One region of the Staphylococcus piscifermentans genome, then DNA from elsewhere that is predicted to be linked to it. Evidence: predicted binding sites of a transcription regulator. Region 1 holds the regulator's gene; each other region holds the start of a gene.

Region 1 (10,870 bases):
GAGATTTTGGCACAAGGAAAATATCCAGTTGAAAAAGTATATCCAGTAGAAGGGGTTTAATTAATTATGAAAAGATGGCAAGGTTTAGTACAAGAATACAAAAATTATTTACCCGTTGATGAAAAGACACCAAATGTAACTTTAAACGAAGGCCAAACTCCGTTAATACATTGTGATTCATTATCTGAAATGTTAGGCATTAATTTATTTGTAAAGTTCGAAGGTGCCAACCCTACAGGTTCATTTAAAGACCGCGGAATGGTAATGGCAGTAACTAAAGCTAAGGAAGATGGCAAGAAAGTTGTTATTTGTGCATCTACAGGTAATACTTCAGCGTCCGCAGCAGCATATGCCGCACGTTCAGGTTTGAAAGCTATTGTAGTCATTCCTGAAGGGAAAATTGCTTTAGGAAAGCTTTCTCAAGCTGTAATGTATGGTGCTGAAATTGTTTCTATCGATGGTAACTTTGACGAAGCATTAGAAATTGTTAAAGAGGTTGCAAACGAAGGCGGCGATATTGAACTGGTTAATTCTATCAACCCGTACCGTATTGAAGGACAGAAGACAGGTGCTTTTGAAGTCGTTGATCAACTAGGTGGTCATGCACCTGATGTATTAGCAATTCCTGTAGGTAATGCAGGTAATATTACTGCTTATTGGAAAGGATTCAAAGAATTTAATGACAAACATCAAACAGGTTTACCGAAATTATTCGGTTTCCAAGCTGAAGGGGCATCTCCAATTGTACAAAATAAAGTAGTGAAAAACCCTGAAACAGTTGCAACGGCTATCCGAATTGGAAATCCTGCAAGCTGGGACAAAGCGGTTACAGCATTGGAAGAATCAAATGGCTTAATAGATTCTGTAACTGATGAAGAAATTTTAGAAGCTTATCAATTATTAGCTTCTAAAGAAGGCGTTTTCGCTGAACCGGCGAGTAATGCTTCTATCGCGGGATTGATTAAACTGCATCGCGCAGGTAAATTGCCTAAAGATATTACAGTCACTGCAGTCTTAACTGGTAATGGATTGAAAGACCCTGATACAGCCATCTCATTATTAGATAATCCTATTAAATCTTTGCCGAATGATAAAGAAAGCATTGTTAAATACATCAAAGGAGTATTGCAGTAATGTCAGAACGATTAAAACTCAAAGTACCTGCTTCAACTGCAAATCTTGGGGTGGGATTTGATTCTATCGGTTTAGCACTCAATAAATTTTTATATGTAGAAGCTGAAATCAGTGAAGACCAACAATGGCACTTTCAACATAAAGGTGAAAACTTGCATGATCTGCCGACTGATGAAAACCATTTAATTTATCAAGTTGTACAATTTTTAGAGCAAAGATTTGAAGTGGCAGTTCCGCCTTTAAATATTACGATGCGTAGCGAAATACCGTTAGCTAGAGGACTAGGATCCTCTGCTTCTGCTTTAGTAGCAGGTATTTATCTGGCTGATTTTTTCGGACATTTGCAACTGTCAGAATTTGAGATGGTTGAAGCGGCTACTGAAATTGAAGGACACCCGGATAATGTAGCTCCGGTTATTTATGGAGGTATGGTGTCTGGTTTTTACAACAGTCAAACAAGTGAGACCTTTATTTCATTTATAGAACCGCCGCATGTCAACTTGGTTATTACTGTGCCAAGTTATGAATTAAAGACAAGTGATTCTAGAAAAGTACTGCCTGAGAGCTTTAAGCACGGAGAAGCAACTCAATACAGCGCTATCAGCAATACGATGTTAAGCGCGCTTATTCAGCATGATTATATTTTAGCGGGTAAATTAATGGAAATGGATAGTTTCCATGAACCTTATCGTCAAAAACTCATCCCTGAATTTGAACAAGTTAAAATTATAGCGAAAGAATACAAAGCATATGCGACAGTAATCAGCGGGGCCGGGCCTACAGTTTTAACGCTCATTGATCCTTCAAAAAGCGGTAAATTAGTAAGAAGATTAAATAAAGAACTAGAAAGTTGCAATTCTGAAATTATTACAATAAATAAAAGTGGAATTATTGCTGAAAAAGTTTATGAGTAAAACAGAAATAGGTTATAATTTGATGTAACAGCTTGAAAGGAGCAAAGCACATCAAATGACTAAATACGAAATGATTGTAATGGATATGGACGATACTTTGTTAACTTCTGATAACGAGGTCAGTCCGAAAACAGCTCAATATTTAATGAATCTTCAAGAGCAAGGTTATCATGTCGTACTTGCTTCAGGCAGACCGACAGAAGGAATGCTGCCGATTGCAAAGTCGCTTAAACTGAACGAGCATGATAGTTACGTTATCAGTTATAATGGCGGCAGAACGACGCGCGTGAAAGATGATGAGCTTGAAGACGAACAAAGTGTTTCTAAGCAAGATTTTGATAAAATTGTAGATTATTGCAGAGAAAATGGCCTGTTTATCTTAACTTATCAAGATGGGCATATTATTTACGAAGGGGAACACGAATATATGAATATTGAGTCAGAACTGACTGGATTGCCTATGAAAAAAGTCGATGATGTGAAGACGTTTATTCAAAACCCCGTTCCAAAAGCAATGGGAGTAGATTACGTTCCTCATATTGAAGAAATTTTTCAAAGTTTAAATGGAAAATTCAATGACAATGTAGATGTCACAACGAGTAAACCTTATTTCTTAGAATTTATGGCACATGGAGTGTCAAAAGGTAATGCTTTAAAAGCATTATGCCGTAAAGTGGATGTAGACATTTCGCAAACGATTGCTTTCGGAGATAGTTTGAATGATTATTCTATGATTGAAGAAGCGGGTTATTCAGTGGCTATGGGTAATGCTAAAGCAGAATTAAAAGAGATTGCAGATGATGTTACACTGGATCATGATTCAGATGGTATTGTAGTCGCATTAGAAAAAATATTGAAATAAAACACAGGAGCTGGGACAAATTAATGTCCCAGCTCCTGTGTTTTTGTTTACTTTGCTGTATGTGTCCATTCATGCATGCCATGATTACGTTTAACCAATGCATAAATATTATCAGCAGAATAATCTAGGTTGGTATAAACGGTAATAATATAAGCGGATTGCCCTGGCTCAAATGGTTCATTAAGATATACATCTTTCAAGTGCTCAAATAGCGGAACCATTTGATCATGTTCTAAACTTGGGTATTCTCTTAAAGTTCGTTTTACAAGTCTGCCTTGTTTATCTTCAAGAGATTGAACAACAATGACAAAACGTTCATCCTCTTTCAAAACATCGTCAAATAAATTAGTTTGTCCTACCATGTTGTAACACCTCGATTTGTTCTTATTATTACCATTATTATACTATATATACTTCTGTGAGAAAATCAGATATATGAAAAAACAGGCTGAAATTCAACCTGTTTACATGCAACTTATTTTTTATTCACTTTGTTGAACGCTTTAAAGTTTCTTAAGTCCATTTCTTTCAAGCGTACATATTTCGTTTTCTTCACACTTTTATGCAGAAGATAAATCGTTGCCAGAATGATGATAGGCAAGAAGTCTTTCGTTAAACCGCCGACACTTAGATTCACAATATTTTCGAAAGAACCTCCGACTAATAAGAAAATAAGTGTTACTAACACAATAATAGGTCCTAATGGATATAAAGGCGCTTTATAAGGGAGCACCTTGCTAGCATCTAAACCTTGAGCTTTTATGCCTTGACGTAATCTGATTTGCGCACATACTGCAGCGGCCCAGATAAAAATAACCAACTGGCCGATAATTCCTAATAAAGTAAAGACGGTATCGGCATAGAAATTAGCAATGATAATTACGGCTACTACAATGAGATAAGTTGTCAGAATTGCAGGAAGCGGTAATTTTGTTTTGGGATGCAGATAACTTAAGAATTTCGGTGCTTGTTTGTCGTTGCTGAGTGAGAATAACATACGGCTTGTCGTATAGATACCTGAATTAGCTGCTGATAACAACGAAGTCAATATAACAGCATTGATGACAGATGCCGCAAAAGCGATGCCGACTCTATCAAAAACAATTGTGAAAGGACTTTGGGCAACTGATTCACTTTTGTTTAATAGTAGAGGATCTGTATAAGGTAAAATAGCTGAAATAACAGCTATTGAGAGAATATAGAATAACAATATTCTCCAAAATACAGATTTGATGGCACTTGGCATAGATTTTTCAGGATTATCAGATTCTCCGGCTGTCACAGCGACGACTTCAGTGCCCCCGACTGAGAAACCAGCAACGAGTAAAACACTTAAGAACCCTGATATACCACCTACAAATGGCGCTTCTCCTGTAGTGAAGTTTTTCAAGCCGTAAGTGTGGCCGCCTAGAATTCCGAATATCGTTAAAATACCAACAATAATAAAGACAATAATAGTGATAACTTTAATGGCTGATAACCAGAATTCAGCTTCACCAAAAGCTCTGACTGTAAAAATGTTTAATAATAATAATAAAGTAATGAATATTAAGCTCCAAGTTAATGGAGAAAAGAATTTAAAAGTATCCCAATAATAAAGTACGTTAGATGCGATAATAGTATCGACGCTAGTTACAAGTGACCAAATCGCCCAATATAACCATCCTGCTGTGAAACCGAGAGATGGATCGATGAAGCGAGCTGAATAAGAACTGAAAGACCCGGAAACTGGGTAAAACGTTGCCAATTCACCGACTGATGACATTAAGAAGTACAGCATAATTCCAATTAATGCATAGGCAAGAATAGCTCCACCTGGACCAGCTTGAGAAATAACTCCTCCAGTAGCAATAAAGAGGCCGGTACCGATTGCTCCACCGATAGCAATCATTGATATATGCCGGGAACTGAGCCCCCTGTTCATTTTGTTTTCATCCATAAGCGTTACCTCTAATCTTTTAATTTGAAAATGATATGTAGTCTATTCTAATCGTTTTTAGAACACTAATCAATGGAATTTAGCACTTTAAAGTGAAAAATTTATAAAAAATTCAGAAAATAGAAGAAATCCGACGTAAAATGCTTAAACTAGAGGTATAAAGAGTAGGGGAGATGTAGACAAAAGTACGTTAAAGGTGTATATTAAATACCCGTAAAAAATAAAAAAGTGAACTTATACGTTATGTTTAACGGTAAGTTCACTATCGTCGTTTCGTCGTTATCATCTTTAAAAGATAACTCGATTTCATTAGATTATTTAGTTTCGCGGTGTAATGTATATTTTTTTAATCTTGGACAATATTTCATTAATTCAATACGTTCAGGATTGTTACGTTTGTTTTTAGTAGTAATATAATTACGGTCGCCGCATTCTGTGCAAGCTAAAGTTACGTTTACGCGCAATGTAGACACCCTTTCTATTAAGTTATTAGCAATACTTACGCACTTAAATTTACCACAATCATGCATAACGTGCAAGACGAGGTTTCAATAATGGCGCATAAGCTCAATGTATTCTATTTTATATAAAAACTTCCAATTAGTAAACAACTTTGCTTGAAAAAATGAGCAAAATGTATTGATAAAGTCGAAATTTGTGTTATGATATAAATCGTAATAATTACGATTATAAACAATTATAGAAGAAAGGTAGGAACTTTAATGGCCAAAAAATCAAAAGTTGTTAAAGAACAAAAACGAGAAGAACTCGTTGCTAAATATTATGCAAAACGTCAAGAATTGAAAGCTAAAGGTGATTACGAAGCATTACAAAAATTGCCAAGAGATTCATCACCAACACGCTTAACTCGTAGATGTAAAGTAACTGGCAGACCTCGTGGCGTAATGAGAAAATTCGAAATGTCACGTATTGCTTTCAGAGAACATGCGCATAAAGGACAAATTCCAGGCGTTAAAAAAGCAAGCTGGTAAGTCGTCTAACTTAAAACGAGTAGCTTTAAGTTTAGCACACACACTTCAATATCGAAGTGTGTTTTTTTTTTGTTCAAAATTAACCAAAAAAAGTAAATTTAAGTTGGTAAATTAGACGCTAAGATAGTATGATATACATTGGATATTTTGGAAAAAATAAATAAAGAGTATGGGTAAGGTGTTTTTTATATGAAGATATTTGATTACGAAGATGTTCAATTAATTCCAAATAAATGTATTGTGAAGAGTCGTTCAGAATGTGACACAAGTGTACAATTTGGTCCAAGAAGATTCAAATTACCAGTTGTACCAGCGAATATGCAAACAGTTATGAATGAAAAATTAGCTGAGTGGTTTGCTGAGAACGATTATTTCTACATTATGCATCGCTTTGATGAAGAAGCAAGAATTCCATTTATTAAAAAAATGCAAGATAAAGGTTTGTTCGCCTCTATTTCAGTAGGTGTTAAAGATAAAGAATATGATTTCGTTAAAGAGATAGCTGAAGAAGGCTTAAAACCTGAGTATATTACAATAGATATAGCACACGGTCATTCAGAACAAGTGATTAATATGATTCATCAAATTAAATCTTATTTACCAGAAACTTTTGTTATTGCAGGTAACGTAGGTACGCCAGAAGGTGTCAGAGAACTTGAGAATGCTGGCGCTGATGCTACAAAAGTAGGTATTGGTCCTGGGCGTGTATGTATTACTAAAATTAAAACTGGTTTCGGTACAGGCGGTTGGCAATTAGCTGCAATTAATCACTGCAGCAAAGCAGCACGTAAACCGATTATTGCTGATGGCGGAATCAGAACACATGGTGATATTGCTAAATCTATTCGTTTCGGTGCTTCAATGGTTATGGTCGGATCATTATTTGCAGCACACGAAGAATCACCTGGAGAAACAGTTGAATTAGATGGCAAACTTTATAAAGAGTATTTCGGCAGTGCCTCTGAATTCCAAAAAGGCGAACATAAAAATGTTGAAGGTAAAAAGATGTTTGTAGAACATAAAGGAACATTAGCTGATACGTTGACTGAAATGCAACAAGACTTACAAAGTTCAATTTCATATGCAGGCGGAAAAGATTTAGGTTCATTAAGAAAAGTAGATTATGTGATTGTAAGAAATTCTATTTTTAACGGTGATAGAGACTAAGATTTTGCGCTGATAGGCGGGGGTGCCCAAAATTAGAAGATATTTTGCTCTGATAACAGTTTTCTTGCTCGTGGCTTTATGTGTGCCTATTAAAGAGACACCTTGGATGTTAGATTTGCAAGAGCACGCAAGAGGTAAGATCCAAGCTTTGGCTGCCAGAGAAAACGTGACTAAAGAAGCATTAAAGGTTCCTGATAAGCAAGACTTTGCAATTAGAAATATACAAATGAACATGAATAAGGCACAAGTTGAAAAGCAATTAGGCAATCCCAAAAGAGTAACTGCTAACGAATATGGCCTGCAGTGGTATACGTATCATAACCAATATCACTCATTTATTATGGTCAGCTATATTGATAATAAAGTGAATGCGATTTATACGAATCAAAATATAATTTCTTCTAAATCTAAGATTAAGTATGGTACACCGCAAGAGACTGTCAGATCAAGAATGGGTAAACCTCTGAGTACTATCACAAAAGGAAATTATCGTTTTGAACTAAACAATGATGAGTATGATGTATTTGATAAAGACAATATTTATACTACTGTGTTCTATGATCAACATGAAAATAACCAAGTTACAGGCTTAATGCAAGTGAGTAATAAAATGGAGAATCGATTATCCCAGCAATACGGTGCGCCATCTTCTTCACTTGAAAAAGGTTTCGAATTACAGGATTTCGATTTGGTAAATGCACAGCGTGTACAAAAAGGTAAATCTGTATTGAATTATAGCCAGCCATTATCAGATACCGGACGTAAACATAGCGAAGATATGGCTGAACATCATTTCTTCGATCACAACAACCTTAAAGGTGAGTCACCGTTCGACAGAATGAAAAAAGATGGTATCGACTATCAAAATGCTGGTGAAAACTTAGCTTATGGGCAACAAAGTAGTATTTTTGCGCATGAAGGTCTAATGAATTCAGAAGGACATAGAAAAAATATCTTACAAACTAATTTTAAAAATTTAGGTGTAGGGGTAAGTTTCAACGAAGAGAGACAACCATTCTGGACTGAAGATTATACAAGTTAAAAAGGGAAAGAGCCGGAGAAATAATATAGATTAGAATTATTTCTCCGACTCTTTAGCTACTGCCAGTTCATAAAACAGGTGCTGAGACATTAATTTGTCCCAGCACCTGTTTTAGTTTATGCGTGTTAAGAAGAGATAATATGCAAACAGAAAGGCGAGTTAGAGTTCTCTGAATAGACCTACTACTTTACCTAAAACCGTTACTTGCTCTAAGTAAATAGGCTCCATCGTACTATTTTCTGGTTGCAAGCGGTAACGATGTTTTTCTTTATAAAAACGTTTAACTGTTGCCTCATCATCTTCAGTCATAGCTACAATGATATCTCCGTTTTCAGCAATTGTTTGACTGCGTACAATCACTTTATCCCCATCAAGTATGCCAGCTTCAATCATACTATCTCCAACTACATTCAAAATGAAAATATCACTATTATGTGTAGAAGTAAGATGTTCTGGAAGAGGGAAATATTCTTCGATATTTTCTACTGCAGTAATAGGAACACCTGCAGTGACTTTCCCAATAACAGGAACATGGATTGTACCTTCCATTTCAGCAGATTCTTCAAGTTGATCGCTTACTATTTCAATTGCTCTCGGTTTAGTAGGGTCACGTCGGATATAACCTTTACTTTCTAATCTCGATAAGTGGCCATGTACTGTCGAGCTGGAAGCTAAACCTACCGCTTCGCCAATTTCTCTGACGCTTGGCGGATACCCTTTTGTATGGACTACGGTTTTAATATATTCATAAATTTCGCTTTGACGTTTCGTTAGTTCTGTCATATTAAAGCACATCCTCTTCTTGTTTGTTCTTATTATAGCATGCGAACAAAACATTTACAAACATTTGTTCGTAAAAGTATTGACAGCGAACAATCGTTCTGATATCTTGTTAATACAAACAAATGTTCTGGGAGTGTTGAAAAATGATTAAGAAATACCAATCAACTTTTTTAGTATATTCAGCAGTGTTATTGACTTCTTTTGTATTGTTTTCAGCTTTTATTGTAAGTGCTAATCAAACTGCGAATAAAGAACAAGTGTACGAAATGACGGATCATACTATATCCGCTAAAGCAGAACAAAAAGCCGAACAAGAAGGTTATGTTAAAAGCGAAGGCGAACAAGAAAGTAAACCTGTGATTGCTGTGGCGCATTAAAAATACGATTAATTCCATTCTAGGTGTATAATTATTGAGAATAGGGAACTGTATAATAATAAGTTTCCTTTATTTTTATTACTGCCAATCTTTTTGGTATCATTAATAATTATCAGAGCAATGGAGGGATTTAAAGTGTCTGAAGAACATAAAAAAACGATTAAGAGAATCAATGAATTATCTAAAAAGAAAAAAACAGAGGGCTTAACAAAAGAAGAAGCAAAAGAAAGAGCAGAGCTTCATCAGAAATACCTCGGTACTTTCCGTGAAGGTTTCAAACAACAACTTGAGAATACGAAAGTCTTAGATCCAGAAGGCAATGATGTGACTCCTGATAAATTGAAACAAGTCCAACGTGATCAAAATAAAAGAAACTAAATTTTTCTTGCAAAAGCTGACTTTGAATATAGATAAAAACCGCCTTATTTCAGTGATGAGGCGGATTTTTTTAGTATAAAATTTAAAAATGAATAAATTTATAATAATTGTTAGCGGTTTCATAAGAACAAAGAATGTAAAACTGGTAATAGATAATGTATAATGGCATAAAATGATGCTGTATAGAAAGGAAGTTTTATTGATGTTCGACAAAAAAGATGAACTTGCAGTTAATACGATAAGAGCTTTAAGTATCGATGCAGTAGAAAAAGCGAATTCTGGTCATCCAGGATTGCCTATGGGTGCTGCGCCAATGGCATATACGCTTTGGACACGCCATTTGAATTTCAACCCTAATTCAAATGAATACTTTAATAGAGATAGATTCATTTTATCTGCAGGACATGGTTCTGCGTTGCTTTATAGCTTGCTTCATGTTTCTGGAAGTTTAGAATTAGAAGAACTGAAACAATTCAGACAGTGGGATTCTAAGACTCCAGGTCACCCTGAATTCAGACACACTCAAGGTGTAGAGGTAACTACTGGTCCTCTTGGACAAGGTTTTGCTATGTCTGTGGGAATGGCAATGGCTGAAAATCACTTGGCAGGTAAATTCAATAAACCGGATGCTGAAGTAGTAGACCATTACACTTATGTTTTAGCTTCTGATGGTGACTTGATGGAAGGTATTTCTCATGAAGCCGCTTCATTAGCAGGTCATTTGCAATTGGATAAATTAATTGCACTGTATGATTCAAATGATATTTCATTAGACGGTGACTTGGATAAAGCATTCTCTGAAAATATCAAAGAACGTTTCGAAGCGTATGGTTGGAATCATATCTTAGTTAAAGATGGTAATGATTTAGAAGAAATCAATAATGCTATTGAAGAAGCTAAGAAACAAAAAGGTCCTTCAATGATTGAAGTGAAAACAGTTATTGGCTACGGTTCACCTAATAAATCAGGTACGCATGGCGTACATGGTGCACCATTAGGTGATGATGAACGTACATTGACATTAGAAAATTATCACTTGAATCCTGAAAAACGTTTCTATGTACCAGATGAAGTATATGACATCTTCAATGAAACAATGTTAAAACGTGCTGACGAAAATGAAGCAGCATGGAAGAAATTAGTAGATAAATATTCTGATGAATATCCTGAACTTGCTGCAGAATTCAAAAAAGCGATTAATGGTGAATTGCCAGAAGACTACAAAGAATATTTACCAGAATTTGAAGTAGGCAGCGAAAGTGCTACACGTGCTGACTCAGGA
Region 2 (10,870 bases), 560 kb from region 1:
AACCCTCATTATTTGTGAAAAAAATGATTACATAGCACAATTTAGAGAGTAAATAATAAAAAAGTAGTATGATAGAGAGGAAAATAGAACAAACTTAATTAAATTAAAGAAAGTGGTGAATTCTATGAGAAATAAGCTGGTTGCAATGACTGTATTTATAGTAATCAGTGTAGTAACTCTATTAATATCAGGGTATATTAATAATACAAAATCAGTCGACTTATCTGAACTGAAAATTGATAATTTAAAAGTAAATGAAAAATTTAATGAAAAAGGATTTAAAGTGAATCACGAGATTCAAGTCGATCGCTACAAATTTTATTATAATGAAAAGCACCCTGATTTTATGGTGAAAGTGGATAAAAAATCACAACGCATTAAAGGGATTATGCTGATTAAAGATAATAAAATTGGAACAAATCAAAATTTCACAGTAGGGGATTCTATCGATGATGTAATACAAGCATTAGGAAGCGGCTATCAATTGAGTAAGGGAAAAAATGATTATAAAACTTTAACTTACTCAGATAAAGATAACCATCTTAATTTGAAAGTTTTATATCAAAATGATGAAATTCGCCGAATTGAATTTTATAAATGGTAAATTTATTTTTGAAGGTGGCGTACTTCGATAATCCAAGGCGTCATCTTTTTTTGTTAGAAAAATTTATTATTTAGTACATAGACCATAAACATTTTATATGTTTTTAAAGTTTAAATATTTTAAAGCTTTGTGAGTTTAAAGTATAATATAGGGAAATCTGGGAGGTGGACCAATTGAACAAAATTACATTTTTAAATGACTTAGAAAGCGAATTGAGATGGTTGCCCAGAAAAGAACAAGATCGAATTATGTTTCATTATGAAGATATATTTTATGAAGGAGAACGAAAAGGACGTTCTGAAGTTGAAATTTTAGAAAGTATGGAATCTCCTAAAAAAATCGCTAAAGAGATTTATGCTCAGCATGCAATTGATAATGCAGAAAGCGCTCCTAATGCTCAAAATGTTACCAAAGCAGTATTAGCAACTGTGGGTATAGGATTGCTGACTTTAGTGATTATATTAATTCCTTTGATTTTTGTAGTAATTATTATGCTTGCTATGCTGCTTATTTCACTTGTCTTGCTGTTATCACCGATTATTATGGCATTTGCAAACATTTTAGATGGCTTTTCACATTTTCTATTTAGTGACTTCTTATTCTCGATTGGTTATTTGGGCCTAGGTATTATATTTATTGTTTTAATATTTAAATTAGCTGAAATTCTGTATAAATTAATTTTAAAATATTTACGATGGAACTTAAAACTAATAAAAGGGAGCATGCAAGGATGAAGAAATTATTGATAATCGGAATTGTCATATTTATTACTTTCTTTTCACTCGGCTCTCTGGTTTGGTTTGTGCATGACAAAAATATCTTACCTAATGAAAAAGTACATAAAACTTTTACTGATGAAAAAGTTCAAGATATTACGATAAGTGGTAAAAAGGCGAATATTAAAATTGTTCAAGGGGATAAGTTGAAATTGAATTACAATGGTGAAAAGCCAATTAACTATTCAATTCACAATGGTATTTTAAAAATTTCTGAGAAACAAAAGAATGATATTGCGCCTACTATCAATCCCTTTAAGCAGAATAAGCAAAATATGATTATTGAAGTGCCAAAGAAAAAACTGCAAGATATTAATATTTCGACGGATACTGGAAATATTGTAACAGATAAATTAACAGCTGAGACAGTTACAATTTGGAATAATGTTTCTAATATTAATTTTATTAAAAGTCGCTTTGACAACATAGAGGTCAAAGCAGAGTCTACGGATTTAGACTTTGATCGAACGACGTTAAAAAATGGTAATGTCAAAATTCAAAATGGTTCAATTGCAGGTACGCAATCAATAGTACAAGACAGTGTATTTATAATTGAGAACGGAAACATCACTTTAAACAAGATGGCTGATGCGTGTGATTTAAAATCATTTGCCAAAAAAGGAAGTATCAGCTTCTCGTATAAAAATGTGCCTAAAGATACGTTATTAAAATTAAATCCATCCGATGGGAAAAAGGTCATTAATAACCCGTACTTTAAGGATGAGAAGGTCGGCAATGGCGAGAACGTTCTTGAGTTTTACACTAATCACGGTGATATAAAAATTAATTAATAGAGTAGGGACAAGATGATAAAGCCTTATTTAAGGTTCGTCTTGTCCCTTATTATTATTTAGAGGCAAATTGTATATCAGTGTCGATAACACCTTCAATTGTTGTCATATCAAGTTCATTACCTTCTAACCATCTAGCAAAGTCAATTTGGATAGGAACACCATTTTCCCCTAAAGCTAACCAAGCTTGCATAGTTTCAGGTTGGTACAAGCTGGTATGAATTGTTCCAGACCAACTACTGAATAATTTGCTATAAATTTCATAAGATGGGTTATTAAATAATTCAAAAGCTTTTGCTTTATCCATGTGGATATTTGTCTGCTTTAAAGTACGACCGAGTCGCTCTTTAGATTCTTTAGTATAATTTCTATTTTCATGAGTTAATAATTTAAAATGATTAGTACAAGTGCGATCATATCGTACACTGATATCACGGGGAGAGACTTCGACAATTGCGTGATTCAAGTTTTTATCCATCACGATATAACTAAACGAACTGCGGTGTGGAAGTTCTTTCAATAATCGTATGGCTTCATCTGTATCTTTGCATAGTTCTAAAATCAGTCTTCCAATCATATAACACACAAACCCGTTCGAGGGCTTTTTGCGATGCATGAAATTATATCCCATAGCTAAACCAGCAGAATTCAGTCCATCCATTCTTCCTGTAATTCTTGAAGTAGGTCCGATTTGGGCTAAACCGCCATCATAAGGTTGATACAGTAAATAGCGGCCGTCATAAGTAGCAGGATGATAGTCATAATTCCTGACAAGATAATCATTTCCTAAAAATACTGTGCATCCGCTATCTTTTTTAATCGGCGTAAATCGATAGTGCGCAAAATTGAAAACAATTTGTCTTATAGGTATTTCAAGCACTTCACGCATACCAATTAATTCCTCCCATATTTGTGGAGCGTAAGTTTGGAATATCTCATATGTTTCGTTAACATCTATATCAAAACGTGGCAGACGTTTTTTCCATTCTTTTTCTCGATTTTGAAGTAAGCGGGTTTGTTTCATCCATTTACCTGTTTCTACTCCTAAATCAAAATGTGATCCTCGAAAAGTCATGATATCTGAGTAAACTTTTTGCATTGTAATATCCCCTTAATTTTTTGTATTTACAAATGTTACAATAATGTAATTTTTTATTAATAGACTCTAGAAATAATTGTGTATTACAATATAGTCAGTAGATAGAAAGCACAAATGTCACTTGAAACGCGAAGCAAACGTTCAGAGGTGATGGATATGATTCAAGATTATTATAACAGAGCTTACTCTGCTGTATACAGATGGTGGAGAGGCGCTTAATACTTAATCTTTATATAAAACGAAATAGTAAACTTGATTGCAGCAGGTTTCTTATTTCGTTTTTTTACATATATTTTCTCTATATTTCAGTAAAATAAATTCTAGATTGAATGCTTGAATTCAAACATATCAGGGTATATGTTTTAATGATGAATTTAAGTGTGCTATTATTACAATATGCAGGCTATTATTTTTATAGAGGTGAAAATAAAATGTTAGACTTTATTAAAGGCTTTTTCAAATTCTTCTTCAGCTTAGCACTTATCGTGTCAGTTGTTGTCGGCGTAGGTGTAGCAGTATTCGCTTATGTCTTTAAGAAAGATTTTGAAGACATTGAAAGAAGAACGAAAGAAATCGTTTCAGATATCGAATCTGGAAATGAATAATTAAGAGATGGAGCACTTGTCGATTTAATCGGCAAGTGCTTTTTTCGTTTTTACTAGAGGAGCAAAGTGATGTGAACGATATCTAATAAAGATAGCTGTACTGGTTGTAATGCTTTTAAATCTTTGCCGATGAGAAGTTGCTCTAAGTAATCTATCTTTGTCGGCATTAAATTTAAAGCATGTATCCAACCATTTTTAAAGTAACGTACCTTAATAGCAGTTTGAGTATGGAATGCCGTTTGAATCTGTTGATTGAGTTCGTAGATTTGATCTTCAGATAAGACGGGACGTTCTACTTTGGTTTGATCTACAGCATATTGATGTAAGCGTTCAAATTGCTCTGGCAAAGTTGCGAAAGGGGCCCATTTCACCATTCCTCTTCCTTGAGGGATATTTGTTTCTAATTGGCTGCGTGGGATTTTTCGATAATCTGTTTCCGATTGTGAGTCCTTCAAAGATATCACCTGCTTGTGGTTCAAGTTGATAATTTCATTATACGAACGTTCGTTCGTATTTGCAAGTTTAATTCTTAACTTTTTTTGAAACTGAAAATAGAGAGAAATAACTGAAGTATTATCTTTTTTAGCGGGAATATCTTACAATGAATAGTAATAAAGGAGGTTAAACAATGACTAAATCAGGTTACATTGGATCTTATACGAAAAAAGAAGGAAAGGGGATTTACCGTTTCGTATTGGATGAATCGAAAGCTGCAATTGAAAAAGTAGAAACAGGATTTGAAATTGAAGCTTCGACATACTTAGCAAGAAAAAATCAATTCTTATATGCCATTACAAAAGAAGGCGAGCGCTGCGGCATTGCTAGTTTCCGCGTTGAAAATGATGGGGAATTAGTATTGCTGAATAAATGTTTAGATTCTGTTGAAGGAACAGGATGTTATATTTCTGTATCTGATGATGGAGAATATTTATTTGAAGCGGTTTACGGAGCAGGCATCATTCGTTTATATGAGTTGGATTCTGCAACAGGTGAAGTAGTAAGTTTAATAGAAGAACTGAAACATAACTATAAAACAGGACCACATGAGAGACAAGATCATCCGCATGTACACTATGCACATCAAACGCCTGATAAAAAGTTTGTGGCTGCTTGTGATTTAGGGACAGATCGTATTGTAAGTTATTCCTTTAATGAAAATGGATATGATGTAGCAGCCATTTCAGAGTTTGAAGCAGGTTTTGGTCCACGCCATATTGAATTTCATGAAAATGGCAAATTCGCATATGTGGTACATGAAATAGCCAATAAAGTCAGCGTAACTCAATATGTAAATGGTCATTTTGAAGAAATTGCCAATTATTCTACATTACCTGAAGAATTCAAAGGTGAAAGCAAGTTGGCAGGCGTCCATTTATCACATGATCAACATTACTTATATATTAGCAATCGTGGTCATGATAGTATTGCAGTTTTTGCAGTCAATGAAAAAGGTGATGAGCTGGAATTTGTAGAAATTGTACCGAGCGGTGATGAATTTCCACGTGATTTCAACATCACAGAAGATGATAACTACTTAGTGTGTGCTCACCAAGAAGGCAAGTATAAAGTTACTGTTTTCGAACGTCACCCTGAAAGCGGCAAGTTGAGTTTAACAGATGGCCAACATCATGCAGCAGAAGGTGTTTGTGTTATTTTCGATTAAAAAGAAAACAGTTTTGAGCTAGGTTAAATTATAAATATAAATTTAATTAAAAGTCGGTGAAAACTTCGAGGGTTTTTATCGACTTTTTTATTTTAAATTTTCTCTGCTGTAATAATAAAATACTAATTACTAAATAACTATTTGAATAATAAGTGATACTCCATTTTTACTCCATCATCAAATGCTTTAACTTCTTACTTTAGTTTCAAGACATTTTCCTTTGCTTTACTAATTCGCAATTAATGCCATTGTTAATGTTGCAAGGTGACAAAAATTGCAGTGTTAACAAAGGAATTAATTATTGTTATAAATATATTTGTAATAGTTATTAGGAAGTTCCGAAAAATTTAAAACTTATTTTTGTAAAGAGTATGAATAACAGGGAGGCAAATAATCATGACTCATATACAGCTAGACTACGGTAAAGCTTTAGAATTTTTTAATGAACATGAATTAGAACAACAAAGAGAAATAGTTAAAACAATACACGATATGATGCACGAAGGTACAGGTGCAGGAAATGATTTCTTAGGTTGGATAGATCTTCCGGTTGATTATGATAAAGAAGAATTTTCACGTATTTTAGAAGCAGTGAAACGTATCAAAGAACATTCTGATGTATTAGTAGTAGTCGGAATTGGCGGTTCTTACTTAGGCGCACGTGCTGCAATTGAAATGTTAAGCTCTGCATTCAGAACAAGTGACGAATATCCTGAAATTGTTTTTGCAGGCAACCATTTATCATCTACTTATTTAAATGACTTGATTCAATATTTAGATGGCAAAGATTATTCAGTCAATGTCATTTCTAAATCAGGTACTACTACAGAACCAGCAGTTGCATTCAGACTCTTTAAACAACTATTAGAAGATAAATATGGCAAAGAAGAAGCAAAACAACGTATCTTTGCGACAACTGATAAAGAAAAAGGTGCTTTGAAACAATTAGCTACAAATGAAGGTTATGAAACATTTGTCGTTCCTGACGATATTGGCGGACGTTACTCTGTATTAACAGCAGTAGGTTTATTACCGATTGCTGCAGCAGGTATTGATATTAACACAATGCTGCAGGGTGCTGCTAAAGCAAGAAATGAATTGTCTTCAGGCATATTAGAAGATAATATTGCATATCAATATGCGACTATCCGCAATATTTTATATGCAAAAGGTTATACAACAGAAATGCTTATTAATTACGAACCTTCAATGCAATATTTTAATGAATGGTGGAAACAATTGTTTGGTGAATCAGAAGGTAAAGATTTCAAAGGTATCTATCCTTCAAGTGCTAACTATACAACTGATTTACATTCACTAGGTCAGTATGTTCAAGAAGGTCGTCGTTTCTTATTTGAAACTGTAGTGAAAGTAGAAAAACCTAAATACGACATTGCAATTGAAAAAGATAGTGACGACTTGGATGGACTAAATTATTTAGCTGGAAAAACAATCGATGAAGTTAATACTAAAGCTTTCGAAGGTACAATATTAGCACACACTGACGGAGGCGTGCCTAATTTAGTGGTTAACATTCCTAAATTAGACGAAGAAACATTTGGTTATTTGGTATATTTCTTTGAGCTTGCTTGTGCGATGAGTGGTTATCAACTAGGAGTGAATCCATTTAACCAACCTGGTGTAGAAGCGTATAAACAAAATATGTTTGCGCTATTAGGTAAACCAGGATTCGAAGAAAGAAAACAGGAATTAGAAAAAAGACTATAATATACAGAAAGGATGAAAAATAGTGAAACATAATATAGGTGTTCTCGGGCTAGGAGTAATGGGCAGAAATCTAGCTAGAAATATTAAGTCACATGGTTATAGTGTTTCCGTTTACAGTATATCAACTGACGAAATTCATAAATTGATGGACGAAACTGAGAATGAAATAACACCGACTTATACTATGGAAGAATTTGTCAATTCACTTGAAAAACCACGCAAAATATTATTAATGGTAAAAGCCGGCGAACCCACCGATAAAACAATTGAAAAATTAGTTCCGCTGCTAGATAAAGACGACATAGTTATTGATGGTGGTAATACAAATTACCAAGATACAATTCATAGAAGCAAAGTTTTGGCTGATGATGGTATTAATTTTATAGGTATGGGCGTGTCTGGAGGAGAAGTAGGAGCGCTTAATGGACCATCATTAATGCCAGGTGGCCAAAAAGAAGCTTTCGATAAAGTGAGTGATATTTTACAAGCAATTTCAGCTAAAACAGAAGATGGCACACCTTGTGTATCTTATATAGGACCTGATGGATCAGGGCATTACGTTAAAATGGTGCATAACGGTATCGAATATGCTGACTTGCAACTAATTGCAGAAAGTTACGCAATGATGAAAGATGTATTGCACATGTCTCATTCTGAAATCGCTAAAACATTTAAAGAATGGAATAAAGGTGAGCTAGACAGTTATTTAATCGAAATTACTGGTGAAATCTTTAATAAATTAGATGAAGACAGTACACCATTAGTTGAAAAAGTAATGGACAAAGCAGGACAAAAAGGTACAGGAAAATGGACTTCTATCAACGCATTAGAATTGGGAGTTCCATTAACAATTATTACAGAGTCAGTATTTGCACGCTTTATTTCTTCAATGAAAGAAGAACGTGTCGAAGCTTCTAAACGTTTGGAAGGACCATCACCTAAATTTAATGGTGATAAAGATGAGTTTTTAGAAAAAATTCGTCAAGCATTATATATGAGTAAAATTTGTTCATATGCTCAAGGATTTGCTCAAATGCGTAAAGCAAGTGAAGAATATAACTGGAATTTACAACTCGGCGACTTAGCAATGATTTGGAGAGAAGGTTGTATCATTCGAGCACAGTTTTTACAAAAAATAAAAGAAGCATTTGATAAAGATGCAAACCTGCAAAATTTATTGTTGGATTCATACTTTAAAGACATTGTTATCAATTATCAACATGCATTACGAGATGTAGTAGCAACTAGTGCGCAAAATGGTGTCCCAACACCTGGTTTTTCAGCGAGTATCAATTACTATGATAGCTACCGTTCAGAAAATCTACCTGCAAATTTGATTCAAGCTCAACGTGATTATTTTGGTGCACACACATACGAACGTAAAGATCGTGAAGGTGTATTCCATACACAATGGTCTGATCTTTAAGAAAAATATTTATGTAATTCAATTATGAACTAAATGGAAAATAGGTAACCGTATAGGTTGTTAACAGGACGGCGAAATGATTTTAAGCAAAAATTATTTCGTCGTTCTGCCCCAACAAAGCTATTAAGATAGCTACTACAAGTTTAGAGTGAGGAGCTGAGACATAATTATGTCTCAGTCCCAATCTAAGCATCAAATCAGAAAGAAGGGTTGATTTTGAAAAAGAATATTTCAGCTTTAATTACAATATTTGGAGCAACGGGGGATTTAAGTTATCGCAAATTATTTCCATCAATATATAATTTATTCCAAAAAGGATACTTTGCTGAATCTGTTGCCATTATAGGCGCAGGAATAGATCAACTGACTACAGAAGAGTTCAGAAAACAAGTGAAAGCAGCGATACAAAACCATATTGATAATCCAGAAAAAGTTGAATCTTTTTTAAAGCATCTATTTTATAAACAACAAGATGTTAATGACACAGCAAGTTATGAATCATTATTGCAATTAAGTCAAAAATTAGAGGATCAATTTAATTTAGAAGGAAATCGATTATTTTATCTAGCTATGTCGCCGAATTTTTTTGGAATAGTAGCAAAAAATTTAAAAGATTCAGGTCTTACAAATACCAAAGGATTTAAAAGAATTATTATTGAAAAACCATTTGGGGATAACTTAAAATCTGCAGAAAAATTAAATAATCAAATAAGAAATTCATTTGAAGAGGATGAAATTTTTAGAATCGATCATTATTTAGGCAAAGAAATGATACAGAATATTGAGCGATTGCGCTTTGGTAACACTATATTTGAACCTCTTTGGAACAATAAGTATATTTCTAATATACAAATTACTTCTGCTGAAACATTAGGAGTAGAAGATCGCGGGGGCTACTATGAATCGAGTGGCGCATTGAAAGATATGGTACAAAATCACTTATTACAAATGGTTTCTTTACTTGCAATGGAAACACCGAATAGTAGAAATAGTAATGATATAAGAAGAGAAAAAGTTCAAGTGTTAAAAGCATTAAAAAATGTAAAACCTATTGAAATTAAGCGGAACTTTGTACGTGGACAGTATGATAAAGGTATAATTAATAATGAACCTGTCCAAGCGTATAGAAGTGAACCTAATGTGGACCCAAATTCAACTACAGAAACATTTGTGGCAGGAAAAATAGAAATTGATAATGTTAGATGGGCCGGTGTTCCATTTTATGTGCGTACAGGGAAACGCATGAGTAAAAAATCTATACAAATCGTTATAGAATTTAAGAAAAACCCAAGAAATTTATACTATGAAAATAATGAAGATAATGCGGCGAATTTATTAGTCATCGATGTACAACCTAACGAAGGATTTTCATTATGTGTTAACGGTAAGAAGAGTGATCAAAATAATGAAATGCAAAGTGTTAAACTTCCTTACACAATGCCAATCAATGATAAGATGAATACTGTTGATGCCTATGAAAACCTTATCTTTGATGTATTGCTTGGAGATCAAACAAACTTTACACACTGGGATGAATTAATGTACTCTTGGTTATTTATAGATGAAATTGAAAAAGTATGGAGTTATGAGCAACCGAACTTCCCTAACTATAAAGCGGGAACTAACGGACCTGAAGAAAGTGATGAGTTACTTGAAAGAGATGGGTTGAGCTGGTGGAATAATTTATAATACTATTTGAGTAAATTATCTTTCTATTTATGGCTTACAAAATAAAACTGGTTGGAATTTAGCAGTTTAGTTGTTGAATTTCAACAGCTATTAAAAATACACTTTGCTATATTCAATTTCATTTAAATCGGCAATCAAAGTTAACTGTAAATCAACTTCAAATTGAATTAAGTTGTATGTTGCTTAATTATAGATAACCTCCTTAAGTCAACATGATGGCCAAAACTTTACCATCTAGTTTATATTTCTGATATTCATTTATTTCCAAGAATAATACAAAAAATAAAGGAGGAATAAAATGTTAATTGAATATAAAAACAGAGAATTTTATACATCTAAAGATTTAGCACTATCTGTTATTGGGGGAAAGTGGAAAATACCTATTATATATCATTTATTACAATCAGAAGTATTAAGACTCAGTGAACTTGAAAAATTAATGCCTGATATTAATCAAAGAATGCTCATTAGACAGTTGAGAGAGTTAGA
Region 3 (10,870 bases), 550 kb from region 1:
TATTGGCAATTGTTTTTTCTCGTTCTTTTTTCGTTAATTTTTTAGGAACTACTTTTTGTTCTTTTTCATTTTCTTCATCTGTCTCTACTGTTGCGCTGATAACATCATGAATTTTCTTATGAATCGTTTGCGGAGTAATGCCGTGTTCTTCATTATATTCATTTTGAATCTTACGACGACGTTCTGTTTCATCTATGGCATATTGCATAGAGTCTGTAACTTTGTCAGCATACATAATTACTTCGCCATGTTCATTACGCGCAGCACGGCCGATCGTTTGTACCAATGAACGTTCAGAACGTAAGAATCCTTCTTTATCAGCGTCTAGAATTACTACAAGAGAAACCTCTGGTATATCGATACCCTCTCTTAACAAGTTGATACCTACAACTGCATCATAAGTCCCCATACGCAAGTCTCGAATGATTTCGATACGCTCTAAAGTTTTAATTTCAGAATGCAGATAGTTTACTTTAATACCCGCTTCTTTAAGATAAGTCGTTAAGTCTTCACTCATTTTTTTCGTCAAAGTAGTAATTAAAACACGTTCATTTTTCTCTACTCTATCTTGAATTTCACTTAACAAATCATCAATTTGATTTTTAGTAGGTCTGACTTCAATTTTAGGGTCTAACAAGCCAGTAGGTCGAATAATTTGTTCAGTCATTTTATCTGTATGTTCTAATTCATAAGGTCCAGGTGTTGCTGAAACATAAACTAATTGTTTGGTTTTTTCTTCAAATTCTTCAAAAGTTAAAGGTCTATTATCAATTGCACTCGGCAAACGGAAACCATGATCAATTAACACTTGTTTACGTGCTCTGTCTCCGTTATACATTCCTCTGATTTGCGGTAAAGTTACATGAGACTCATCAATCATTACCAACCAATCATCACCGAAGTAATCAAGTAACGTGTAAGGTGTGGAACCGATTGGGCGTAAAGTTAAATGAACAGAGTAGTTTTCAATTCCTGAACAAAAGCCCATTTCTCTCATCATTTCCAAATCATAATTGGTTCTTTGTTCCAATCTTTGAGCTTCTAATAGTTTATTTTCAGAACGTAACTCTTTTAGACGTTCTTCTAATTCTTTTTCAATTCTTTCAATCGCCAATTTCAACTTTTCATCACGTGTTACATAGTGAGATGCCGGGAAAATTGAGAAGTGTTCCCGTTGTCTTAAGACTTCTCCAGTTAAGTAATTCACTTCGCTGATACGATCAATTTCATCTCCGAAAAATTCCACACGAATACATATTTCTTCACGTGAAGCTGGAAAGACTTCAACTACATCTCCGCGAACTCTGAAGGTACCACGTTTAAAATCAATATCATTTCTGGTATATTGAATGTCCACTAAGTCTCTTAAAAACTGACTGCGGTCCATCTCCATGCCTTCTCTGATGTTTACTACTAAGTCACTATATTCTTCCGGATTCCCTAATCCAAAAATACAGCTGACACTAGCCACAATAATTACATCATCACGTTCAAATAGAGAACTTGTTGCGGAATGTCGTAATTGATCGATTTCGTCATTGATTGTTGCATCCTTTTCAATAAATGTATCAGTTGAAGGAACATAAGCTTCTGGTTGATAATAATCATAAAAGCTGACGAAATACTCTACTCTATTTTCTGGAAATAGCTCTTTAAATTCATTGTATAATTGACCGGCAAGTGTCTTGTTATGTGCGATAACAAGTGTCGGTTTACCTACTTCTTTAATCACATTGCTCATTGTAAAAGTTTTACCTGTCCCTGTCGCACCTAACAATGTTTGATGACGTTTGCCCGCTTTAATACCCTCTGTAAGCTCTTTAATCGCTGTAGGCTGGTCACCTTGAGGTTCATAACCAGAGACAATTTTAAATGGATGGTGTTCCATGCAATCAACAATCTCCTTTTATTTATATTCACATAATCATATTCTATCTTGATATCAATGTACTAAAATATAAATCGGCTGAGACATCCTCGTTGTCTCAACCTCATTTTCAGATGAAGAACATTATGATTTGTTCAATCCGCACTGTCTGTTTGTACATTTAATTTAACCCTATTTGCTAATCTATATATTCTCATTTTGGCTTTATCTCAAACTTTTTGTATCATAAACTATTTTAACAGATTCATCCGAAAAAATACAAACATCTGTTCGTAAGGTAAAAAGTTTTTTTAAGACGAAAAAAGCACTTGCCTTAAAAGTGACAAGTACTGAAATTTATTATCTGATTCATTCTTTTTAACGATCTTCATCTTCGTGCTGTTTGTGAAGATTCAATTGATCAACAATGACAAATCCCGCTAACAACGATACAACATCTATAAAAATAATCCACTCATTATGGAAGAAACCTTTATAAATTGACCCGCCAATCAACGTCAATGTTACAATTGCACCTACCCATTTATTTTTAGTAACTACACTGAATAATACAACTAAAACGCAAGGGAAAAACGAAGCACAAAGATACCAAACGAGAACCATAAGTTGTCACCCATCTCTTTTATTTAAAATCGACATTGTTAATTCTCGCAATTCCGATCGTGGAATGAAGTTTTCTGTCAACATTTCCGGAATTACATTATCGATAAAGTCTTGTACCGATACTAAATGATCAAACTGCATAATTGTTTCTAAAGACATCTCATAAATTTCGAAGAACAAATCATCTGGATTTCTCTTTTGTATTTCACCAAATGTTTCATAAAGCAAATCGATTTTATCAGCTACTGCCAATATTTGTCCTTCTAAAGAGTCATCCTTACCTTCTTGCAGCCTTTCTCTATAAACATCTTGATATTCAGGAGGAAACTCTTCTCTGATAAAGTTATCAACCATTTCCTCTTCGACTTGTGAGAACAACACTTTCAAATCGCGACTTGCATATTTTACAGGTGTCTTGATGTCTCCTGTAAAGACTTCTGCAAAGTCATGATTCAAAGCCTTTTCATATAAATTTTTCCAGTTGATTTCGTTACCGTGCGCTTCTTCTACTGTACCTAAGTATTGAGCAATCTTAGTAACTTTGAAAGAATGCGCAGCTACATTATGTTCAAAATATTTAAATTTTCCAGGCAAGCGTATTAGCTTTTCTAGATCTGATAGTCTTTTAAAATATTGATGTACACCCATATTCAGCTCACCCCTTGTCTATTTAATGAGTTATTATACTCGAAAAGTTGACATTCTTGCAAGAACTTTGAAAATACAATTTGATTTTTTACATTCGCTTGTCTTTTACCCTTTCAAGCCAGATTCAATAACACTTTTTTAAAATAAAAGAGCACTATCCTCAAAATTAGAGAACAGTGCCCTTGTATATTATCCATATATGATATTGATTAATGAATAAAGTTATATGAAGCTGCTTGTCCAGCTGAAAGTGTACGTGAAGTAACGACACCTGGTCCATAACCATAGTTCATTTCAGAAACACGAACTGAACCATCACCGTTTACGCCTTCTACGTATGCTACATGGCCATATGCACCTGCTGAAGATTGCATAATTGCACCCGCTGCTGGCGTGTTATTTACAGTACGTCCTGAAGCAGCTGCTGCGCTTGCCCAGTTATTCGCATTACCCCATAATGAGCCAGCTTTACCGCCTGCACGATCAAATACATAATAAGTACATTGACCTGCAGTATAGTAGTTAGCACCTGAATAATTTGAATATGATGCTTGTGTTGCTGCTGGTGCACTATAAGATGTTGTGTTTGTGTTATATGAAGTATAATCTGAGTTTGTTGCAGGAGCACTATAGTACGAATAACCAGATTGAGCAGGCGCTGTATATTCGCTGCTGTCATTAGAATAGTAAGTTGTCGGTGCTGCATCTTTATGTTCTACTGTTCTGTAACCTGAATGTGTCGGTTGTTCTGTATGCTTCTGTTCTTCATTGTAAGATTGTTTTTCAACTTCTTTAACCGCTTTGCCTGTATATAACGCTTGTAAATGTGCTGCGCCTTTATCTGAAACCGCTAAAATGTCACCAGGTAAAATTAAGTTAGTAAGTCCCGGGTTAAGTTCTTTCAATTTTTCAATTGAAATTTTATGCGCTTTAGCGATTGAATTTAAAGAATCTCCTGCCTTCACCTCAACAACATCTGTGTCCGGTAAAACTAATTCAGTGTCCTTTTTAACGTCTTCTTGATTTAATTTATTTAAATTTTTAATTTCGTTCGTAGTAGTAGCAAACAAAGCTGCAACATCACTTAGTTTAGCGTCTTCTTTAACTACATGAGTTTGTTCTGCATTCGCAACGCTATTTAATCCTGTAAAAACTGTCACCGATGCCGCTGAGAGTAATAAAGCTTTCTTCATTTATTAGTTCATCCTTTGCTGTCAATTTAAGTGAACTAAATATAGCATAAAAATTAACGCAATGGATTGATGTTAAACAGTTGTAATATAACCGTTATAATACCCTCAATTCTTTATTCTCAAACTTTTTTGCAAGATATTTATCACACCTTGATATTATAGGAATAAGCAGCGCTTTTAAAAATGCTGTAAACTACTTTTCAGTAACATTAAATCATGCATATTGCATTTAAAATTTTATTAAATAGGAGCTGGGCATAATAATGTCCAGCTCCTTACTTTTCTTACGCTTCACGATTATCCATTTGTGTTCTTAAGTAAGCTTCAATAAATGGTCCGATTTCTCCATCCATCACAGCATTTACATTACCTGTTTCTTCATTTGTACGATGATCTTTCACCATAGAATATGGATGGAAGACATACGAACGGATTTGACTGCCCCATCCGATTTCTTTTTGCTCTCCTCGAATTTCAGCCATTTCACGTTCTTGTTCTTCTAATTTCAATTGATACAATTTAGATTTCAACATTTTCATAGCCGCTTCACGGTTTTTAATTTGCGAACGTTCATTTTGGTTATTGACCACAATTCCAGTTGGATGGTGCGTAATACGGATAGCAGATTCTGTTTTGTTAATATGTTGTCCGCCGGCTCCGGATGCTCTGAAAGTATCCACTGTGATATCATCTGGATTAATTTCTATTTCAATCTCATTATTACTGAACTCAGGAATCACATCACAAGATACAAATGAGGTATGACGACGTCCAGATGAATCAAACGGTGAAATACGTACCAGACGATGTACGCCTTTTTCTGCTTTCAAGTAACCATAAGCATTGTGTCCTTTAATGACTAGCGTTACACTCTTAACGCCCGCTTCATCACCCGGCAAATAATCTGCCACTTCTACTTTAAATCCTTGTTGCTCTGCATAACGTTGATACATACGCAACAACATACTCGCCCAGTCTTGCGATTCCGTACCGCCCGCGCCTGGATGCAATTCTAAAATCGCATTATTCGCATCATAAGGTCCATTCAATAATAATTGCAATTCAAATTGATCTAATTTATCTTTAAATCCGATTGCTTCCTCTTCTAAGTCTGCTTTCAAATCTTCATCATATTCTTCTGCCAACAATTCATGAGTGGCAGTCATATCTTCTAATTCCGCTTCTAATTCACGATAACCATTGACCACATGCTTCAATGCATTATTTTTATCGATAACTTCCTGCGCTTTTTGTTGATCGTCCCAGAAATTCGGGTCCGTCATCATTTCTTCATATTCTTGGATATTCGTCTCTTTTTCTTCTAAGTCAAAGAGACCCCCTAAGTTGATTTAATTTCTCTTCATAATTCGCAAGATTACGTTTAATTTCAGATAATTCCATATTCATATCGCTCCAATACCTGTTTAATTTTCAAGAATACCTTTATTATTTTAGCATACATTTAAGACCCTGTTGGATTGAAAAAAAGACCGCTGTAGGCCGTCAGAAAGAAACTCCGCTGATTACTGAGTCCCTTTCCTAAAGCGATTTAACAGTGGTCCTTCAAATGTTGAATTATTTTCCGTGGCAATTTTTATATTTTTTGCCGCTGCCGCATGGACATGGGTCGTTACGGCCAATGTGATTGTCTTTGACAACAGGCTTAGGTTTGACTTTTTCCTTGCCGTCTTCTGCAGATACATGTTGACCTTGATATTCTTTTGCTTTATCACGTTCAATATCGTCATCTACTGTAATGACAGATTTTAAGATATACTTGCTGACATCTTCTTCAATATTCACCATCATAGTGTCAAACAATTGATGTCCTTCATTTTGATAGTCACGAAGCGGATTTTGTTGTCCATATGAACGCAAATGAATACCTTGACGCAATTGATCCATCGTATCGATGTGGTCAGTCCAACGTCCATCAATAGAACGTAATAGAATCATACGCTCAAACTCATTGAATTGTTCAGGAATATTAGCCTTTTGTGCTTCATAAGCTTTTTCAATTTTAGCCCAAACAGTATCAAAGATATCTTCACGATCTTTACCTTTGATTTCTTCTTCTTTTACTTCACCTTCGTGCAAGAAGACGTCCTCGATAAAGTTGATAAACGGTGTATAGTCAATTTCATCAATTTCTTCATTCACATAATATGTGATTGCGCGATCTAATGTAGAACGCATCATCGTAATTACCAGTTCTGAACTTGATTCGGAATCGATAATATTATTACGTTCGTTATAGATAATTTCACGTTGTTTACGTAATACTTCATCATATTCTAAGATACGTTTACGTGCATCGAAGTTATTACCTTCAACACGTTTTTGCGCAGATTCAACTGCACGTGACACCATTTTTGATTCTATCGGTGTAGAATCATCCATACCTAATCGGCCCATCATTTTTTGTAAACGTTCAGAGCCGAAACGTACCATTAATTCATCTTGCAAAGATAAGTAGAAACGACTTTCGCCACGGTCGCCTTGACGTCCAGAACGACCACGCAACTGATCATCGATACGGCGTGATTCATGACGTTCTGTTCCGATAACAGCTAAACCGCCTAATTCTTCTACACCTTCGCCTAATTTAATATCTGTACCACGACCGGCCATGTTAGTGGCAATGGTTACTGCGCCTTTTTGACCTGCAGTAGAGACAATTTCTGCTTCGCGTTCATGATTTTTGGCGTTCAAGACATCATGACGTACGCCGCGTTTTTTCAGAAGTTGTGAAATATATTCACTGGTTTCAACGGCTACTGTACCTAGAAGAATCGGTTGTCCTTTTTTGTGTTTTTCTACTACGTCTTCCACTACCGCATCAAATTTGCCTTTTTGACTGATATAAATCAAATCTGGTTTATCTTCACGCTGAACAGGACGGTTTGTCGGAATCTGCGTTACCGTCATATTGTAAATATTTCGGAATTCTTCTTCCTCTGTTTTCGCTGTACCTGTCATACCAGCTAGCTTATTATACATACGGAAGTAGTTTTGGAAGGTAATAGAAGCCATTGTTTTAGATTCATTTTGGATTTGTACACCCTCTTTGGCTTCAATTGCTTGGTGCAGACCTTCAGAGAAACGACGTCCCGGCATTGTACGTCCTGTAAATTGGTCAACGATTAATACTTCACCGTCTACAACCATGTAGTCGACATCACGTTGCAACGTATAATTAGCGCGTAACGCTGTATTGATATGAGTAATGATATCTACGTTGTTTAAATCGTATAAGTTATCCAATTTGAACATACGTTCAGCTTTATCAGCACCTTGGTCTGTTAACTGTACTGATTTCGTTTTTTCATCATAGTTATAGTCATCTTCTGCTTTCAACATTTTAGCGAAGACGTTAGCTTGAGTATATAAGGAAGTTGATTTTTCAGCTTCGCCTGAGATAATCAATGGCGTACGTGCTTCGTCGATTAAAATAGAGTCAACCTCATCAATAATAGCGAAATGCAATGGACGCATAACACGTTCTTCTGAATAATTCACCATGTTGTCGCGTAAATAATCAAAACCGAGTTCATTATTTGTACTATAAGTAATATCTGCATTATAAGCTTCACGCTTTTGTTCTGTTGAAAGACTGTTCAAGTTTAATCCGACTGATAAACCTAAGAAGTTATACAACTCAGCCATCTCTTCACTTTGGAAACTTGCTAAATATTCATTGACTGTAATAACGTGTACGCCGCGTCCTGCTAAAGCATTTAAATACGTCGGCATTGTTGCAGTTAATGTTTTACCTTCACCCGTTCTCATTTCAGAAATATCACCGTTATGAATGGCGATACCTCCCATGATTTGTACTGGGTAGGGTATCATATTGAACACACGTTTAGATCCTTCACGTACGAGTGCAAAGGCTTCTGGTAAAATTTCGTCTAAAATTTTATTTTGCTTTTGTACATCTTCTTCTGCTTGCAATCTTTCTTGAAATGCTTTGGTTTTATTTCTGATTTCTTCATCAGTAAGAATCGACATTTCTTCTTCTAAAGCGAGTACTTTGTCAGCTTGCTTACTTAGGCGTTTAATTTCTCTCTTATTGCCGTCAACAATTTTTGTTAAAAAACCCATTCTGTTCGCTCCTTTGGTATAAAAACTGTTTGGCTTACAACAATTCATCTTACCATTTATATGGTTTGATTTATACTTAAAAACTCATAGGATACTATATATATACTGTTTTGTTGTCTCTATCCAGATGTGCGTCTTACAGTTTCATTTTTTCTTTAATCTTTAATATCGTAGTTTCTTCAATTGTGTACTTAATACATCCCTCTTATTTTGACACGGACCCAACCTGTAAATCAATCAATTGCTATTTAATTAATCAAATCTTAATAGGGCGTCTTAGAAAAAAATAAACTCTTGCGACATCGACTGCCGCAAGAGCACTTTTAATTATCAAATATTAGTTTTCTACTGTTTCAATCAAGCCGTATTTGCCATCTTTACGACGGTAGACGATACTTGTACCATCTGTTTCTCGATCAGTGAAAATGAAGAAGTCATGGCCAAGCAAGTCCATTTGCAGTACTGCTTCTTCAGAATCCATTGGTTTTAAGCTGAATTGTTTAGAACGGATGATTTCAATTTCATCATCTTTATCATGATCAGCTGCTTCCGGCGGTGTTTCCGGTGTAGCTGGGAACGGCTCTTGTTCGCTGTCTTTACGTTTTTTACGATTAACACGTGTTTTGTATTTACGAACTTGGCGTTCTAATTTGTTAGTAATTAAGTCAATTCCTGCATATAAATCATCGTTTCTTTCTTCTGCACGAAGTGTAACGTCTTTAAGCGGAATTGTAACTTCAATTTTTGTGCTTGAATTTGCATAAGTTTTCACTTTTACGTGTGCATTCACATTCGGCACATTAGTGAAGTAACGTTCAAGTTTACCAACTTTGTCCTCAATGTAATTACGTATTGCGTCTGTAATAGTGAGGTTGTCTCCATGAATTTCAAATCTAATCATAGTAATCGACTCCTTTAACCTCTATATATGTGATTGGTAATGCTCACTATTATAATAACATGTTTATACTACCTAGCAAAAGTAAATACATCGACTTTTCCTATTTTTCTGACAAGTAATATTTCCGCCGCATGATGGACGGTCAAACCTGTTGTATAAATATCATCTACGAGTAAAATCGCCTTATTTACAAGGTCTAAAGATTGCGCCATTGCGGAGAAGCAAAAGGGATTTTCAGCTTGTGCTCGTTCTCTTTTCCCTAAGCTGGATTGCTTTGGTCGTATTTGTGTATCTAATAACGGCTTATACGCTATCTTTTTTGCTTTTAATACTTGTTTGACAGGATTGAAAGTCCGCTTCACATCTCTTTCTATCGGTGAAGGAATTGGTACAATATAATCATATTTCTTCTTCGGCAAGTTGATTTGTTCAGCAATCACTTCACATAGCGCCGTATCTCCCGCTATCTTATATTGATGGATAACCTCACGTACTGTTCCTTGATAACAATAGTCACAATACAGTTGATTGATTAAAGTAAAACGTTGCGCTAGAAATTTGCAATCCAGGCATTCTGTTTCATTCTCTGCTAAAGGTTTAAGGCATCTCGTACAGCGTCCAGCACTTTTCAAAGTTTTCTTTTCCCGGGAAATAAGACTTTGTTGCCATGCTTCTCGACAGGTTTCGCAGAGTATTTCTGGTTTGCGGTAAAAATTGTCTGCTGTGAGTGGCTCGGTAAATTTTTGCAGGCATTGGCAGCATTTAGGCATCTAACCACCCCTTTTGAAGTCCGATTGTATTCATTTGTTTGATTTGTGCTTTGGCACACAGCATGCTGATGGATACGCCATTGTGCAGATAGAGGACGAGTCCGCTGGTATCTTGCATCTTTCTGCCGACGCGTCCAGCGATTTGGACGAGGGCAGCTGTCGAATAGGTTTGGCTTTCTAATACTATGACATCTAGATGAGGCATAGTGAAGCCGCGTTCGAGGATGGTTGTAGTGAAAACAATAGGATGTCTGCCTTCTCTTAAAGCTGTGACTTTATCAAAGCGCAAGGCATCTTCACTGTGTACGTAGATGAGATTTGGGATATGCTCCGCGTAGATTTCAAAGGCTGCTTTCATTGCTTCTATATGGTTGAAAAATACGAGAGTGTAACGTTGAATGTTGATTTGCTGCTGAAAGAGTCTTAGTAACTGGTGTTGCAGTTTTGTCGGTTTGAATTTCAAATAGCGATAAGTCGGCACGGGAAGCGAACGACGATGGTAGCGTGCTGGAAGTGTAATAATATTGGCTGGTTTGAATTGGGAGCGCAATTTTCTAGAGGGAGTCGCGGTCATATAAATGTGGCTTGCAGTAGAAACTGATGCACTGTTAATCGTCTTCATCAGCAATGGATCCATGGACAGCGGGAAAGCATCGACTTCATCGATAAAGATGACATCAAAGTGGTGTTTGAAGCGGTAGAGTTGATGAACGGTCGCAACAACGAAGTGACCATTATATTGTTGGGATTGACCTTGGTAGAG

What was found. Region 1 encodes LexA, which represses DNA repair genes until DNA is damaged. Its sites were predicted from a motif close to CGAACATATGTTCG; they were not measured.
Region 2: the regulator LexA is predicted to act here: its motif matches at 4,373-4,386, upstream of CKV71_RS04940 (YolD-like family protein).
Region 3: the regulator LexA is predicted to act here: its motif matches at 2,148-2,161, upstream of uvrB (excinuclease ABC subunit UvrB).

The regions. Positions count from the first base shown of each region.
Region 1 covers NZ_LT906447.1:1,650,006-1,660,875, reverse strand. The annotation lists gene CKV71_RS07780 (homoserine dehydrogenase) at 1-60, shown strand, start outside; gene thrC (threonine synthase) at 67-1,134, shown strand; gene thrB (homoserine kinase) at 1,134-2,048, shown strand; gene CKV71_RS07765 (Cof-type HAD-IIB family hydrolase) at 2,104-2,910, shown strand; gene CKV71_RS07760 (hypothetical protein) at 2,958-3,272, opposite strand; gene CKV71_RS07755 (amino acid permease) at 3,386-4,849, opposite strand; gene rpmG (50S ribosomal protein L33) at 5,164-5,313, opposite strand; gene rpsN (30S ribosomal protein S14) at 5,572-5,841, shown strand; gene guaC (GMP reductase) at 6,031-7,008, shown strand; gene CKV71_RS07735 (CAP domain-containing protein) at 7,031-8,050, shown strand; gene lexA (transcriptional repressor LexA) at 8,210-8,833, opposite strand; gene sosA (DNA damage-induced cell division inhibitor SosA) at 8,977-9,210, shown strand; gene CKV71_RS07720 (DUF896 domain-containing protein) at 9,346-9,588, shown strand; gene tkt (transketolase) at 9,791-10,870, shown strand, end outside.
Region 2 covers NZ_LT906447.1:1,092,263-1,103,132, forward strand. The annotation lists gene CKV71_RS04915 (hypothetical protein) at 125-604, shown strand; gene CKV71_RS04920 (HAAS signaling domain-containing protein) at 769-1,338, shown strand; gene CKV71_RS04925 (DUF4097 family beta strand repeat-containing protein) at 1,335-2,171, shown strand; gene CKV71_RS04930 (C45 family autoproteolytic acyltransferase/hydrolase) at 2,227-3,270, opposite strand; gene CKV71_RS04935 (hypothetical protein) at 3,702-3,875, shown strand; gene CKV71_RS04940 (YolD-like family protein) at 3,929-4,330, opposite strand; gene pglS (6-phosphogluconolactonase) at 4,504-5,538, shown strand; gene CKV71_RS04950 (glucose-6-phosphate isomerase) at 5,935-7,266, shown strand; gene gndA (NADP-dependent phosphogluconate dehydrogenase) at 7,289-8,692, shown strand; gene zwf (glucose-6-phosphate dehydrogenase) at 8,909-10,381, shown strand; gene CKV71_RS04965 (winged helix-turn-helix transcriptional regulator) at 10,680-10,870, shown strand, end outside.
Region 3 covers NZ_LT906447.1:2,199,808-2,210,677, forward strand. The annotation lists gene uvrB (excinuclease ABC subunit UvrB) at 1-1,888, opposite strand, end outside; gene CKV71_RS10300 (CsbA family protein) at 2,246-2,491, opposite strand; gene CKV71_RS10305 (YfbR-like 5'-deoxynucleotidase) at 2,498-3,139, opposite strand; gene CKV71_RS10310 (COG3942 and LysM peptidoglycan-binding domain-containing protein) at 3,349-4,332, opposite strand; one part of gene prfB (peptide chain release factor 2) at 4,617-5,660, opposite strand; one part of gene prfB (peptide chain release factor 2) at 5,662-5,733, opposite strand; gene secA (preprotein translocase subunit SecA) at 5,908-8,436, opposite strand; gene hpf (ribosome hibernation-promoting factor, HPF/YfiA family) at 8,774-9,337, opposite strand; gene CKV71_RS10330 (ComF family protein) at 9,406-10,107, opposite strand; gene CKV71_RS10335 (DEAD/DEAH box helicase family protein) at 10,100-10,870, opposite strand, start outside.